DNA from 2 places in the Streptomyces sp. NPDC031340 genome. Region 2 is predicted to be linked to the other one. Evidence: riboswitches for the same ligand, from Rfam matches in the RefSeq annotation. Region 2 holds a riboswitch; the other holds the start of a gene.

Region 1 (7,489 bases), on a different contig from region 2:
TGAAGGAGGCCGACGCCGCGGTCGTGTACCGGACGGACGTGAAGGCGGCCGGTGACAAGGTGGCGGGCGTGGAGTTCCCCGAGTCGGCCGACGCCGTCAACGACTATCCGGTCGCCCTGCTCAAGAACGCCCCCAACGCCGAGGCAGCCAAGGCGTTCATCGGGCTGGTCGAGTCCGCCGAGGGCCAGAAGGTGCTGACCCGGGCCGGGTTCCTCGCGCCGTGACCCGGTCCGACAGCTCCGCCGCCGCGGCCGGCCCGGTCAAGGGCGGGCCGCGGCGCGAGGGTGCCCGCGGCAACCGGCGGACCGGGCGGGCGAGCGGGCGCGGGGTTCCGCTGCCCCTCCTGGTGCCCGCCCTGGTGGGTCTGGCGTTCCTGCTGCTGCCGCTGGTCGCCCTGCTCGTGCGGGCGCCTTGGAGCACCCTGCCGGACCAGCTGACCAGCGCCGCGGTGTGGCAGGCCCTGCGGCTGTCGCTGCTGTGCGCGACGGCGGCGACCGCGGTGAGCCTGGTCATCGGCGTGCCGCTGGCCTGGCTGCTGGCCCGCACCGACTTCCCCGGACGCGGCCTGGTCCGCGCGCTGGTGACCCTCCCGCTCGTCCTGCCGCCCGTGGTGGGCGGTGTCGCGCTGCTGCTCGCGCTGGGCCGCAACGGGGTGGTCGGCCGGTGGCTGGACGCCTGGTTCGGCGTCACCCTGCCCTTCACGACCGCCGGGGTCGTGCTCGCCGAGACGTTCGTGGCGATGCCGTTCCTCGTCATCAGCGTGGAGGGCACCCTGCGCGCAGCCGACCCGCGCTACGAGGAGGCGGCCACCACCCTGGGGGCGTCCCGCTTCACCGCGTTCCGCCGGGTGACGCTGCCGCTGGTCGCCCCGGGCATCGCCGCGGGAGCCGTACTGGCCTGGGCACGGGCCCTGGGCGAGTTCGGCGCGACGATCACCTTCGCGGGCAACTTCCCCGGCCGCACCCAGACCATGCCGCTCGCGGTCTACCTCGCCCTGCAGAACGACCCCGCCGCCGCGATCGCCCTCAGCCTGGTCCTGCTGACGGTGTCGATCGCGGTCCTGGCGGGCCTGAGGGACCGCTGGATGACGACCTCATGACAAACAACCCGCCCTCCCCGGCCCCCGGCACCCCAGAGCCGCCCGCCGCCGCCAACACCACCACCACCAGCACAACCCAGAACCAGCCGGCCGAGGACCAGCATCCCGCCCACCACTGGGGCGCGGGTCTCGACGCCCGCCTCGTCGTCGACCGCGCGGCCTTCCGCCTCGACATCACCCTCACCGCCGCCCCCGGCGACGTGGTCGCCCTCCTCGGCCCCAACGGCGCCGGCAAGACCACCGCCCTGCGCGCCCTGGCCGGCCTCGTCCCGCTCACCGACGGCCACCTGCGCCTCGACGGCGCCGAGCTGGACCGTACGCCGCCCGAGGCCCGCCCGGTCGGCGTCGTCTTCCAGGACTACCTGCTGTTCCCGCACCTGACCGCCCTCGACAACGTGGCCTTCGGCCCCCGCTGCCAGGGCGCGACGAAGGCGGAGGCCCGCGCCCTGGCCGCCGAACTGCTGGACCGTATGGGTCTCGCCGGCCACGCCGACGCCAAGCCGCGCCGTCTGTCCGGCGGCCAGGCCCAGCGCGTCGCCCTCGCCCGCGCCCTGGCCACCCGCCCCCGGCTGCTCCTGCTGGACGAGCCCCTGGCCGCGCTGGACGCCCGCACCCGCCTGGAGGTCCGCGCCCGGCTCCGCCGCCACCTGGCCGACTTCGAGGCCGTCGCCGTCCTGGTCACGCACGACCCGCTGGACGCCATGGTGCTGGCCGACCGGCTGGTGGTCGTCGAGCACGGCCGAGTCGTGCAGGAGGGGGCCCCGTCCGACATCGCCCGTCGCCCCCGCACGGACTACATCGCCCAGCTGGTCGGCCTGAACCTCTACCGGGGGCTGGCCGACGGGCACACCGTCCGCCTGGACGCCGGACCGTCCGTCACCACGACCGAGGTCCTGTCCGGCCCGGCCTTCGTGGCGTTCCCGCCCAGCGCCGTCACCCTGCACCGGACCCGGCCCACCGGCTCCAGCGCCCGCAACCTCTGGCAGTGCGAGGTGGCCGGCCTGGAGACCCACGGCGACCAGATCCGCGTGGACCTCACCGGCGAGCTGCCGCTGGCCGCCGACCTCACCACGGTCGCCGCGGCGGAACTCGGGCTGCACCCCGGCGCACCGGTCTGGGCGACGGTCAAGGCGACGCAGACGCACGCCTACCCCGCCTGACGCACCGCGCCCACTACGGTGGGTGACCATGACCCTGAGCATCCGCAACCAGTTCCCCGGCACCGTCACCGAGGTCACCCGCGGCAAGGTGATGGCCACCGTCAAGGTCCGCCTCGCCGGGGGACAGGACCTCACCGCGGCGATCACTCTGGACGCGGTGGAGGAACTCGGACTCGAGACGGGCTCCGCCGTCCACGCGCTGGTGAAGTCGACGGAGGTGGCCCTCGCCACCGGCTCGGTCGAGGGTCTGTCCATCCGCAACCGGCTCCCCGGTACGGTCACCGGCATCACCGCCGGCCGCGCGATGGCCGCGGTGGAGGTCGCCGTCGAGGGCGGCGAGCTGACCTCCGCGATCACCGAGGACGCCGCGCAGGACCTGGCGCTGGCGACCGGCATCCCCGTGGTGGCCCTGATCAAGTCCACCGAGGTCGCGCTGGCGACGGCGTGACGCGAAAGGGCCCCGCCGAAGCGGGGCCCTTTCACCGTGCGTCCGTGGCCGCGGTCAGCCGTGGCCGCGGTCGGTCACGCCGCCGCCGTCAGTCCTCGTAGGCGTCCAGCGGCGGGCAGGAGCACACCAGGTTCCGGTCGCCGAAGGCCTGGTCGATGCGGCGCACCGGCGGCCAGTACTTGTCGGCCGCGGAGCCGCCGGACGGGAAGACGGCCTCCTCGCGGGTGTAGGCGTGCTCCCACTCGCCGGTCAGCGCGGCCGCGGTGTGCGGCGCGTTGCGCAGCGGGTTGTCGTCGGCGGGCCACTCGCCGGAGCCGACCTTCTCGATCTCGGCGCGGATCGCGATCATCGCGTCGCAGAACCGGTCGAGCTCGGTCAGGTCCTCGGACTCGGTCGGCTCGATCATCAGCGTCCCGGCCACCGGGAACGACATGGTCGGCGCGTGGAAGCCGTAGTCGATCAGCCGCTTGGCGACGTCGTCCACGCTCACGCCGGTCGCCTTGGTCAGCGGCCGCAGGTCGATGATGCACTCGTGCGCGACCAGGCCGCCGGGGCCGGTGTACAGCACCGGGTAGTGCGGCTCCAGGCGCTTGGCGACGTAGTTGGCGCTCAGCACCGCCACCTGCGTGGCCCGCTTCAGCCCCTCACCGCCCATGAGGCGGACGTACGTCCAGGAGATGGGCAGGATGCCCGCCGACCCCCAGGGAGCCGCGGAGACGGGGCCCACGCCGGTCTCCGGACCGGCCTCCGGCTGCAGCGGGTGGTTCGGCAGGTACGGCGCCAGGTGCGCGCGCACCCCGACCGGGCCGACGCCGGGGCCGCCGCCGCCGTGCGGGATGCAGAACGTCTTGTGCAGGTTCAGGTGGGAGACGTCACCGCCGAAGTGGCCCGGCTTGGCGAGGCCGACCAGGGCGTTGAGGTTGGCGCCGTCCACGTACACCTGCCCGCCGGCCTCGTGCACCTGGGCGCAGATGTCGGCGACGTGCTCCTCGAACACGCCGTGTGTCGACGGGTAGGTGATCATCAGGACCGCCAGCTCGTCGCGGTACTGCTCGATCTTCGCGCGCAGGTCGGCGACGTCGATCTCGCCGTCCTCGGCCGTCTTCACGACGACGACCTTCATGCCGGCCATCGCGGCGCTGGCGGCGTTCGTGCCGTGCGCGGAGGACGGGATCAGGCAGACGGTGCGCTGCTCGTCGCCGTTGGCGCGGTGGTAGCCGCGCACGGCGAGCAGACCGGCCAGCTCGCCCTGCGACCCGGCGTTGGGCTGCAGGGACACCTTGTCGTAGCCGGTGACCTCGGCGAGACGTTCCTCCAGCTCATGGATGAGGGTGAGGTAGCCCTGCGCCTGCTCGGCGGGCACGAAGGGGTGCAGCTGCCCGAACTCGGGCCAGGTGATCGGCTCCATCTCCGTGGTCGCGTTGAGCTTCATCGTGCAGGAGCCCAGCGGGATCATGCCGCGGTCGAGCGCGTAGTCACGGTCGGCCAGGCGGCGCAGGTAGCGCAGCATGGCGGTCTCGGAGCGGTGCTGCTGGAAGACGGGGTGGTTGAGGTAGCCGTCGGTGCGCAGCAGCGCCTCCGGCAGCGCGTCCGCGGCCACCGCGTCCAGCGCCTCGACGTCGCCCTCGACGCCGAACGCCGCCCATACGGCGCCCACCTGCGCCCGCGTGGTCGTCTCGTCGCAGGCGACCAGGACGTGGTCGGCGTCGACCGGGTGGAGGTTGACGCCGCCGCGCCGCGCGGCGGCGACGACCTCGCCGGCCTTCGCCGGGACGCGGACGGTCAGGGTGTCGAAGTAGGCGCCGTGCACGACGTCGACCCCGCCGGCCCGGAGGCCCTCGGCGAGGATCGCGGCGTACCGGTGGGTGCGCCGGGCGATGCCCTTCAGCCCCTCGGGGCCGTGGTAGACGGCGTACATGCCGGCCATCACGGCGAGCAGCACCTGGGCGGTGCAGATGTTGCTGGTGGCCTTCTCCCGGCGGATGTGCTGCTCACGTGTCTGCAGCGCGAGCCGGTAGGCCTTGTGCCCGTCGGCGTCGACGGAGACGCCCACCAGACGCCCGGGCAGGCTGCGCGCGAACTTCTCGTGCACGGCCATGTAGCCGGCGTGCGGCCCGCCGAAGCCCATGGGCACGCCGAACCGCTGGGTCGTGCCGACGGCGATGTCCGCGCCGAGTTCGCCGGGCGACTTCAGCAGCGTCAGCGCGAGCAGGTCGGCGGCGACGGTGACCAGGGCGCCCAGCTCGTGCGCCTGGTCGATGACCGGCTTGATGTCGCGTACGGCACCGGAGGCGCCGGGGTACTGGACGAGCACGCCGTTGATCTCGCGCGCGGCGATGTCGGCCGGGATGCCGTCGCTGAGGTCGGCGACGACGACCTCGACGCCCGTCGGCTCGGCGCGGGTCTCGATCACGGCGATGGTCTGCGGCAGCGCGTCGGCGTCGACGAGGAAGAGCCCCTTCTTGTTCTTCCCCATGCGCCGGGACAGCGCCACGGCCTCGGCGGCGGCCGTGCCCTCGTCGAGCAGCGAGGCGCCGGAGGTCGGCAGGCCGGTGAGGTCGGCGACCATCGTCTGGAAGTTCAGCAGGGCCTCCAGGCGGCCCTGGGAGATCTCCGGCTGGTAGGGCGTGTAGGCCGTGTACCAGGCCGGGTTCTCCAGCACGTTGCGCAGGATGACGGGCGGGGTGAAGGTGCCGTAGTACCCGAGCCCGATCATGGAGTCGAGAACCTGGTTGCGCTCGGCCAGCGACCGCAGCTCGGCGAGCACCTCCGCCTCGGTGCGCGCGCCCGGCAGGTCGAGGGCGTCGGCGTTCTTGATCACATCCGGCACCGCGGCGGCGGTGAGCTCGTCCAGCGAGCCGTACCCGACCTGGGCGAGCATCTTCGCCCGCGCTTCCTGGTCGGGCCCGATGTGGCGCTGTTCGAAGGGGATGCCCTGCTCGAGCTCGGAGAGCGTAATGCGGTGGGCGGTCATTGCGGAGGCCTCCTGGTCTGACGCGACCTTCGAGGGGCACCACGGCGCGGGTACCCGGACGGCCTCCCCCTCTGTCATCTCAACCTGAGAGCTTCGCCGGGCCGCCCGAGGGCTTGCGGCTTTCACCGTCGGTGAGAGCGGAGGCCGTCGCGACACCCGCTCTGCTTTCCAGAGTGACCTCGTCCGTGCGGTACGTGAGCCTGAGAGATTCCGGGGAGGATTTGCTCCTTCGGCGCCTCCGGTGATGTCCGGAGGACTCTCCCGCACGGGGTCAGCAGCCGTAGTCAGCCTACCAGCGGGCACGACACCCCGGCTTTCGAGTGGCCGCCCGCCGCGTTGTGCTCTTTCGTAGTGATGACGAATGCGACCAGGAGGAGGGCCCGTGCAGACCGACATCGATCCGCGCAACCTGATCGGCCGCAAGGCGTTCGACCGCAACGGCACCAAGATCGGCACCGTCGACGAGGTCTACCTGGACGACGCGACCGGCATGCCGGAGTGGGCCGCCATACGCACCGGGCTGTTCTCCCGGGACGCCTTCGTCCCACTGGAGCCCAGCCGACTGGTCGAGGGCGCCCTGCACGTCCCCTTCGACCGCTCCCTGATCAAGGACGCTCCCGACTTCGGCGTCGGCCGCCACCTCTCCCCGGAGCAGGAGCTGCAGCTCTACCACCACTACGGTCTGGACGTGGCCCCGCCGCCCGCCTTCGACGACGCCGACCACGACTTCGGCAGGCTGGCGGGCTCGGACGAGGCATAGGCCGACTCCCCGGCCCCCTGTGGCCCCTCCCCTGCTCCCTGTTCCAGCCCCTCCTGTGGTCCCTCCGCCGGTATCAGCGGCAGCAGCGGTACCAACGGCAACGGATCGGCCGGCTCCAGGCCGGGGTCGTCGACCCGGAACGTCCGCACCCTCCCGGGCTGCGAGCCGGGCGTCTCGAACCGCACGGTCACCCGCCCGAGTCCGCTCCCCTGCACCCACCCGTGCCCGAACTCGGCATGCCGTACGTCGTGCCCCGCGGGCCACCGACGCTCCGCCGGGGCCGTCTGCCGCTCCGCCGGCTGCTCCTCGGGCTCCTCGGGCTCCTCCGTCGGCCCGCTCTCCCGCTCCCGCTCCCCGGCCGCCTGCGCGAACAGGTCCTCCTGCGTGTAGTCGGCCAGCCCGCTCACCCCCACGCCCAGCAGCCGCACACCCCCCGTGGTGTCCACCGACTCCAGCAACCGCGCGGCGGCCTCCCGCACGACCGCCGGATCGTCGGTCGGCCCCCGCAACGTCTCCGAACGGGTCAGCGTGGAGAAGTCGTAGCGCCGGACCTTCAGCACGATGGTCCGCCCGGACAGCCCGGCCGCGCGCAGCCGCTGTACGCAGCGGTCGGCGAGCCGCCGCACCTCCGTGCCCACCCGGATCCGGTCGTGGATGTCGACGTCGTAGGTGTCCTCGACCGACACCGACTTCGCCTCCCGCTCGGCCACCACGGGCCGGTCGTCGCGGGCCAGCGCCATGGCGTACAGGGCGTGTCCGTGGGCCTTGCCCAGCAGCCGCACCAGCTCGTCCTCCCCCGCCTCGGCGATGTCGCCGACCGTGGTGATGCCGGCCCGCCGCAGGTGGTCCCCGGTCGCCGGTCCCACGCCCGGCAGGATCCGCACCGGCATCGGCTCGAGCAGGGCCCGCTCGGTGCCCGGCTCGATCACCACGAGCCCGTCGGGCTTGGCCTCCTCGGAGGCGATCTTCGCGAGCATCTTGCAGGCGGCGAGGCCCACGGACCCGGTGAGCCCGGTCACGCGCCGTATGTCGGCGCGCAGCCGCTCCC
Region 2 (7,489 bases):
CGGGGACGCCGACACCAGGCCGAGCACCTCCTCGAAGTCCGAGTTGGCCTTCGGCAGGTGGAAGACGATCGTCTTGTCGTCGGGCGTCTCGATCGCCTTCAGACCCAGCTTGTCCTTGGACGAGTCCTTGTACGGGCCCTTGTACTCGCCCTTCGGGTCCAGGAAGTCCTTCAGGTAGGTCGGGCCGCCGGACAGCACGTCCTGCGCCCACACGCGCTCTATGCCGTACTTGACGTCCTTGGACGTGATCGGCTTGCCGTCCTCCCACGTGACGCCGTCACGCAGGTGGTACGTGTAGGTCTTGCCGTCGTCGGTGACCTTGGCGAGGCCGTCCGCGAGGTCCGGGGTCAGCTCGGCGCCGGCCTTGCCGGGCTCGGTCTTGCCCGTGACCAGTTGGCGGCTGTAGTAGCGGGCGAAGTTCCACATGAAGCCGTAGTAACCGCGCGTGGTGTCCCACGAGTCGGCGTCCTGGGCACCACCGAACTTCAGCGTGCCACCCTTCTTGGCGAGCGATGCCTGGGCGACCTTGTTGTTGGCGGCGTCGAAGCCGGCCGCACCGGTCTTCGACCCACCACCGTTGCTGTCGTCGTCGCCGCCGCCGCACGCTGCCGTGGTCAGCAGCGCGGCGACCGCGGCAGCAGCGGCCAAAGCCTGCTTACGCCGCCCTGAGGTGCGTTGGGTAGTCACGATCTCGGATCCTCCGGATTTGATGAGAGACCCCGTGCAGGTGCCACGGGACGCTTTGCGGTACGGCAATTCAGCGGGAGCCCTTGGGGTCCAGCGCGTCGCGCACGCCGTCGCCGAAGAGGTTGAAGGCGAGGACGGTGATGAAGATCGCCACGCCCGGGACCACCATGTACATGGGGTCCGACTCGTAGTAGTCGATCGCGCTGGAGAGCATCTGCCCCCACGAGGACGTGGGCGGCTTGACGCCGACGCCCAGGAAGCTGAGGGCCGCCTCGGTCAGAATGTTCGTCGGGATCATCATCGTCGTGTACACGATGATCGGCGCGACGAGGTTGGGCAGCAGTTCCTTGAACAGGATGTAGAACTGCCCGGCGCCCAGCGATCGGGCGGCCTCGACGTACTCGCGCTCGCGCATCGAGAGCGTCTGGCCGCGCACCACGCGTCCGATGTAGGGCCAGCCGAAGAAGCCGATGACCAGGATCATCACGAAGACACGCACGCTGGAGCCGGTCAGCCCGAGCATGGTGCTCGGCATGACGGAGACCAGGGCGATGGTGAACAGCAGCTGCGGGAAGGCCAGCAGACCGTCCATCACGCGGCTGATCAGGGAGTCGACCCAGCCGCCGAAGAAGCCGGCGAGGATGCCCAGCACGGTGCCGAGGACGACGGCGACCATCGCGGACAGGAAGCCGACCAGGAGCGAGACGCGGGCGCCGTAGAGGATGCGGGCGAGGATGTCACGGCCGTTGACCGGCTCGACGCCCAGCAGGTGGTCACCGCTGATGCCGCCCAGGGAGCCCTTGGGGGTGCCGAACAGCGGGTCGATCAGGCTCTCGTGGTAGGCGTCCGGGTCCTGACCGAGCAGGCTGGTGATCACCGGCGCGAGCAGGGCGAGCACGATGAGGACGAGCACGACGATGCCGCCCGTGAGGGCGAGCTTGTCCCGCTTCAGGCGCTCCCAGGCGATCCGGCCCAGGGAACGCCCCTGTACGGCCTTCACTCCGGCGCTGGCAACCGCCGCTTCCTCGGCCGCGCTCGGGGCCGCTTCCGCGGTCGGCTCGTGCAATGGTGCCGTCATCTGGCAGGGACCCCTCTCAACCGGCGGTAGCCGGCCCGCACTTGCCGCTGTAGCGGCGTCATCAGTCCGTCGTACACAGGGGCAGAGGCCCCTGGAGCGGGAGTCTTCAACGCTTTGGCGATCTGTTGCCAGACTTGACGGGGAAAGGATGCGTAAACGTGATGCGGGCTGGAGGGTTCCGTTATCCGGACAGTGGGTAGCGAGGGTCGGACAGGGACGGGTGTGGCTATATGGGACACGGGAGGATCTTACGCCGCCATCTACGCGCGAAGAACAGCACCCCCTACGGGCGGGCTGTGAGGTCGTCTCAGTATGCGCCGTGGGCCGGCGGATAGCCGTATCCGGCTGCCGGGGCCTGTGCGGGGGCCGCGTGCGCTTCGCGGTCGTAGAACGGACGGGCGTTCGCCCGCAGCCACATCGCGACCGGGTCGTAGCCGTCGGACATCGCCACGGTCGACACCGGCAGGCCGTCCGGCACCGCCCCGATGGACTGCTGCATCATCGCCCGCACCGAGTCCACCGCGGGCGGCGAGGTGTCGTACACGTCCAGGCCGATGGCGAGGTACGGCGCTCCGAGCGCCGGCTGCACCCAGGCGCGGCGCAGCGAGCGGACGGCCGGGGTACGGTGGGCGTTCTGCGCGAGCAGCGCGTAGAACTGCGGGATCTCGATCCCGGGCTCCGAAAGACGCAGCGGGCCGGCCGGCTGGCGGTCGAGGCCGGTGGCGATGCGGCGCAGGTCCAGCCAGGGGATGCCGACGCCGCCGCCGGGGGCGTGCGGGTTGAGCCAGAGGCCGTAGTGGTCGGGGTACAGGGTGCGGGCCACGTCGAGCCCGTCGACGACCTCGTAGGAACGGTTCCAGCCACTGGCCGACAGCTCCTGCGCGGAGGTCACGCAGGGGGCGTAGCTGAAGCCGTCGACCTCCATGTTCCCGTACTGCGCGTCGGGGGACCCGGCCTGGCCGTGCCAGAGCAGCATCCAGACCTGGCCGGAGGACGGGGTCGCGAGCGCCCTGAGCAGCGCCTCGTAGGCGTCGTAGCGCCCGGGCGTCACCTGGCGCAGCATGTGCTCGACCTGGCCGGTCGTGGTGCCGCTGGCGCTCACCTGTACCGCCCCTTCTGAAAGTTGCTGCGGATATGAAACCAGCTTAAGCGCCCGGGGGTCCGGGGCCCCGCGACCGACGGCGAGTACGTGTCCGCCGGGGCCGGTCGCGCGGCGCCCTCACCCCTGCGGGCCGGCTGCCGGCGGGCAGCGGTTACAGGTGATCCCTCGTGTAGAACGGCCTGACCTGGTCGCGCATCCAGACCGCCACCGGGTCGTCGGTGACGTCCAGCAGGACCAGGTTGACCGGCCACCGGGTGGGGGCCTTGGCCAGCGCCCGGCCGAGGGCCTCCAGGGGCAGCGCCCTGAAGTCCCCCTCCCACTGGGACAGCTCCACGCCCACGAACATCACCGGGTCCGCCGTCTCGATCGCGGCCAGGCACCGGCGGGCCGTGGTGACGACGCCGGTGTCGGCGAACTCCGCGGTGGCCGCGGCGAGGAAGTCGACCGGGTCGTCCTGCCAGTCCGGCTCGAAGAGGCGGACGCGGCCGCCGGCTCCGGGGCCGTCCAGCGAGGTGCGGCCGGCGCGGCACAGCTCGGCCACGGCGGCCGGCGGGAGCGGGACGCCGACCACGCCGTCCGGGTTCACGGCGATGCCGATCTGCGGCGGCAGGCCGCGGGCGAACTCGACGGCCGGCGCAATGGTGTACGACATGTGGTTGCCGACGACCTGACGGAACTGCTCCTCCGAGCTGAAGACCGGCACGTAGGCCTGCCCGTCGATCTCGAGGGTGGGCAGGTCGAGGGGGCCGCTGTCCGGGCCGCCGCCGTTGGGCAGCGGCACCCAGAGGAAGCTGCGCCCGAGCACCTCGACGATCCGCCCGCCCGCGGTGGGCACGCCGAGGGAGGCGGAGAGCACCTCCTCCAGTTCGTTGCCGGGCCATCCGCCGTGCGGGTGGGGGTGCGCCTGTGCCGGGATGTCCGCGGGGAAGCCCGCCGCCGGGAAGTCCATCTGCCTACCGCCTGCTTGGAACCTGCTGTGGCTGAAAAGGCTAACGGGTACCACCCGCCGACCGGTCAGCCCGCGACCTCTCGCGCACCGCGCACCGCGCACCGCGCCGCGGCGTGGCGGGTGGCGTCCGACGGCGGGCGCGCGGGCCGCGGTGGGTGGCCGGGGTCAGTCCGGGAAGGCGATTCTGCGCAGGACGCCGGAGGCCGGGCGGTCCAGGAGGATCGCCGAGCCGCAGCCGTCGGGCAGATCCCCGCGTTCCACCGCGCGCAGCAGCCGGGACACGGCCGCGCGGTGCCGGGCGAAGGCGTACCGGGAGACGCCGCGGCCCCGCTCGCGCTGCCCCTCCAGCGCGGCCTCGGGCGCGACGTCGAGCAGCAGCAGGTGCAGCGTGCCGCCGCGGCGGCGGGCCTCCCGGGCGAGCCAGCCGCGCACCCACGCCTGGGTGCCGCAGTCGTGCACGACGACGCCCTCGCCGGAGCGCAGGGCGCGGCGCAGTCCCGCGTAGTGGGCGAGGCGGACCAGGGGGCGGTAGACGGCGTAGGGCAGGAAGCGCGGCATGCGGCTCTCCCAGCGGTCACGGGCGTCCTGGGAGTCGATGCGCAGGCCCGTCACCGCCCGCTTCATCAGGGTGGACTTGCCGCTGCCGGGCAGGCCGGTGACCACGACGACGTCGCGGGAACCGAACAGCAGGGCGTGCGGGCTGCGGCCGGACCGCTCGCGCAGGTCGCGGACGACCGGCGCCGGCCGGGCCGCGCACCGCTCGCGGGCCGGGGCCGTGGGCTGGTCGGGCAGCGCGATAGCCGAGGTCGTCGCATACGCCGTGGGCCTTGTCACCGTGATCGTCCTCCCTGCGGGGGTCAGAGAACTTCTCCCCACCGAATGTAAAGAGAAAGTAATCCAAGCTGTCTCCCGGTTCGGTGCCTTTACGGCCACAGGCCTGTCACAAGTACCGACCGCCCACCATCCGCCGAGGCGTGCAATGATGAGCCCGCCAACTGCATACCGGCCGTTTGAATCCGCGCGGGAGAGTTCCCGGCAGCACGTACGCGTCGCCACGTTCGCGTCGCCACGTGCGCCTCACCGGGACGCCGAAGGAGCAAGTCCCTCCCTTGAATCTCTCAGGCCCCGTTACCGCGCGGGCGAGGCACATCTGAAAAGCGGGCCGCTGTCGACCAGCGGCTCCACCCAAGGTGCAAGCCGTGATCCCTTGCCTGGTCATGGCGAACCTCTCAGGTTCCGATGACAGATGGGGAGGAACGACCTCGCTTCCCCCATGCCCGGCTTCGCTCGCACGGGGGCCCCATCGCCTTGGGAGACGACCGACCGATGAGCAGTACCGAACTCCGTCACACCGCCCTCGACGCCGTGCACCGCTCGCTCGGCGCGACGATGACCGACTTCGCCGGCTGGGACATGCCGCTGCGCTACGGCTCCGAGCGCGACGAGCACAACGCCGTACGCACCAGCGCGGGCCTGTTCGACCTCTCCCACATGGGCGAGATCGCCGTGACCGGCCCGCAGGCCGCCGCCCTGCTCGACCACGCCCTGGTGGGCGACATCGGCGGCGTGCGGACGGGCCGCGCCCGCTACACCATGATCTGCCGTGCGGACGGCGGCATCCTCGACGACCTGATCGTCTACCGGCTCGCCGAGACCGACTACCTGGTCGTGGCCAACGCCTCCAACGCCCAGGTCGTCCTGGACGCCCTCGTCGAGCGCTCCGCCGGCTTCGACGCCGAGGTGCGCGACGACCGGGACGCCTACGCGCTGATCGCCGTCCAGGGCCCCGAGTCCCCCGGCATCCTGAAGTCCCTCACGGACGCCGACCTGGACGGCCTGAAGTACTACGCGGGCCTGCCCGGCACGGTCGCGGGCGTGCCGGCCCTGATCGCGCGCACCGGCTACACCGGCGAGGACGGCTTCGAACTGTTCGTCGCCCCGTCCGACGCGGAGAAGGTGTGGCAGGCGCTGACCGAGGCGGGCGCGCCCGCCGGACTGGTCCCCTGCGGCCTGTCCTGCCGCGACACGCTGCGCCTGGAGGCGGGCATGCCGCTGTACGGGCACGAGCTGAGCACGTCGGTGACGCCGTTCGACGCCGGCCTCGGCCGGGTCGTGAAGTTCGGCAAGGAGGGCGACTTCGTGGGGCGGACGGCACTGCTGGAGGCCGCCGACCGGGCCGCCGCCGAGCCTCCCCGCGTCCTCGTCGGCCTGGTCGCCGAGGGCCGCCGCGTCCCGCGCGCCGGGTACCCGGTCGTCGCCGGCGGCGAGGTGATCGGCGAGGTCACCTCCGGCGCCCCCTCCCCCACGCTGGGCAAGCCGATCGCCATGGCGTACGTGGACGCCGCGCACGCGGCGCCGGGCACCCCCGGGGTCGGTGTGGACATCCGGGGCACCCACGAGCCGTACGAGGTCGTGGCGCTGCCCTTCTACAAGCGGCAGAAGTGACACCGTCGTAGCCGCGCGCGCGTGACACAGCGCACATCGCGCCTGCTCACGCACGTTCTTCGCAGTCCCCCACTCACCAGCACTTCCCCGCGTACAGGAGAATTCAGGCCATGAGCAACCCGCAGCAGCTGCGTTACAGCAAGGAGCACGAGTGGCTGTCGGCCGCCGAGGACGGCGTCGCGACGGTCGGCATCACCGAGTTCGCGGCCAACGCGCTCGGCGACGTCGTCTACGCCCAGCTCCCCGAGGTCGGCTCCACGGTGACCGCGGGCGAGTCCTGCGGCGAGCTGGAGTCGACCAAGTCCGTGTCCGACCTGTACTCCCCCGTCACCGGTGAGATCACCGAGATCAACGAGGACGTCGTCAACGACCCGTCGCTGGTGAACTCGGCCCCCTTCGAGGGCGGCTGGCTGTTCAAGGTGCGCGTCACCGACGAGCCGTCCGACCTGCTCTCCGCCGACGAGTACGCCGCCCACACCGCCGGCTGAGGAGTCGTCCCCGTCATGTCCGTACTGAACAAGCCCCTGCACGAGCTCGACCCGGAGGTCGCCGCGGCGGTCGACGCCGAGCTGCACCGCCAGCAGTCCACGCTCGAGATGATCGCCTCGGAGAACTTCGCTCCGCTCGCGGTCATGGAGGCGCAGGGCTCGGTCCTCACCAACAAGTACGCCGAGGGCTACCCCGGCCGCCGCTACTACGGCGGCTGCGAGCACGTCGACGTCGCCGAGCAGATCGCCATCGACCGGGTCAAGGACCTGTTCGGCGCCGAGTACGCCAACGTCCAGCCGCACTCGGGCGCCTCCGCCAACCAGGCCGCCCTGTTCGCGCTGGCCCAGCCCGGGGACACCATCCTCGGCCTGGACCTCGCGCACGGCGGCCACCTGACCCACGGGATGCGGCTGAACTTCTCCGGCAAGCAGTTCAACGTGGTGGCCTACCACGTGGACTCCGCGACCGGACTGGTCGACATGGCCGAGGTCGAGCGGCTGGCCAAGGAGCACCGGCCCAAGGTGATCATCGCGGGCTGGTCGGCGTACCCGCGGCAGCTGGACTTCGCCGAGTTCCGCCGGATCGCCGACGAGGCCGGGGCGTACCTGTGGGTCGACATGGCCCACTTCGCCGGTCTGGTCGCAGCCGGTCTGCACCCGAACCCGGTGGAGCACGCCGACGTCGTCACCTCCACCACGCACAAGACGCTGGGCGGACCGCGCGGCGGCATCATCCTCGC

What was found. A riboswitch is a leader RNA that binds a small molecule or an ion and turns the genes downstream of it on or off. The one in region 2 is predicted to bind glycine.
Region 1: it holds a riboswitch for glycine, as region 2 does, so the genes downstream of both, gcvP (aminomethyl-transferring glycine dehydrogenase) here and gcvT (glycine cleavage system aminomethyltransferase GcvT) in region 2, are expected to answer to the same signal.

What each region holds. Positions count from the first base shown of each region.
Region 1 is NZ_JBVIIE010000024.1:110,297-117,785, forward strand. Features, by position in the region: gene modA (molybdate ABC transporter substrate-binding protein) at 1-224, shown strand, start outside; gene modB (molybdate ABC transporter permease subunit) at 221-1,099, shown strand; gene ACZ5GT_RS20485 (ABC transporter ATP-binding protein) at 1,096-2,259, shown strand; gene ACZ5GT_RS20490 (TOBE domain-containing protein) at 2,288-2,707, shown strand; gene gcvP (aminomethyl-transferring glycine dehydrogenase) at 2,796-5,681, opposite strand; glycine riboswitch at 5,860-5,955, opposite strand; gene ACZ5GT_RS20500 (PRC-barrel domain-containing protein) at 6,064-6,441, shown strand; gene ACZ5GT_RS20505 (DNA polymerase IV) at 6,357-7,489, opposite strand, start outside.
Region 2 is NZ_JBVIIE010000001.1:28,678-36,166, reverse strand. Features, by position in the region: gene ACZ5GT_RS00140 (ABC transporter substrate-binding protein) at 1-687, opposite strand, end outside; gene ACZ5GT_RS00135 (ABC transporter permease) at 758-1,765, opposite strand; gene ACZ5GT_RS00130 (enhanced serine sensitivity protein SseB C-terminal domain-containing protein) at 2,073-2,867, opposite strand; gene ACZ5GT_RS00125 (enhanced serine sensitivity protein SseB) at 3,019-3,816, opposite strand; gene ACZ5GT_RS00120 (AAA family ATPase) at 3,982-4,650, opposite strand; glycine riboswitch at 4,828-4,960, shown strand; glycine riboswitch at 4,961-5,072, shown strand; gene gcvT (glycine cleavage system aminomethyltransferase GcvT) at 5,143-6,261, shown strand; gene gcvH (glycine cleavage system protein GcvH) at 6,372-6,749, shown strand; gene glyA (serine hydroxymethyltransferase) at 6,765-7,489, shown strand, end outside.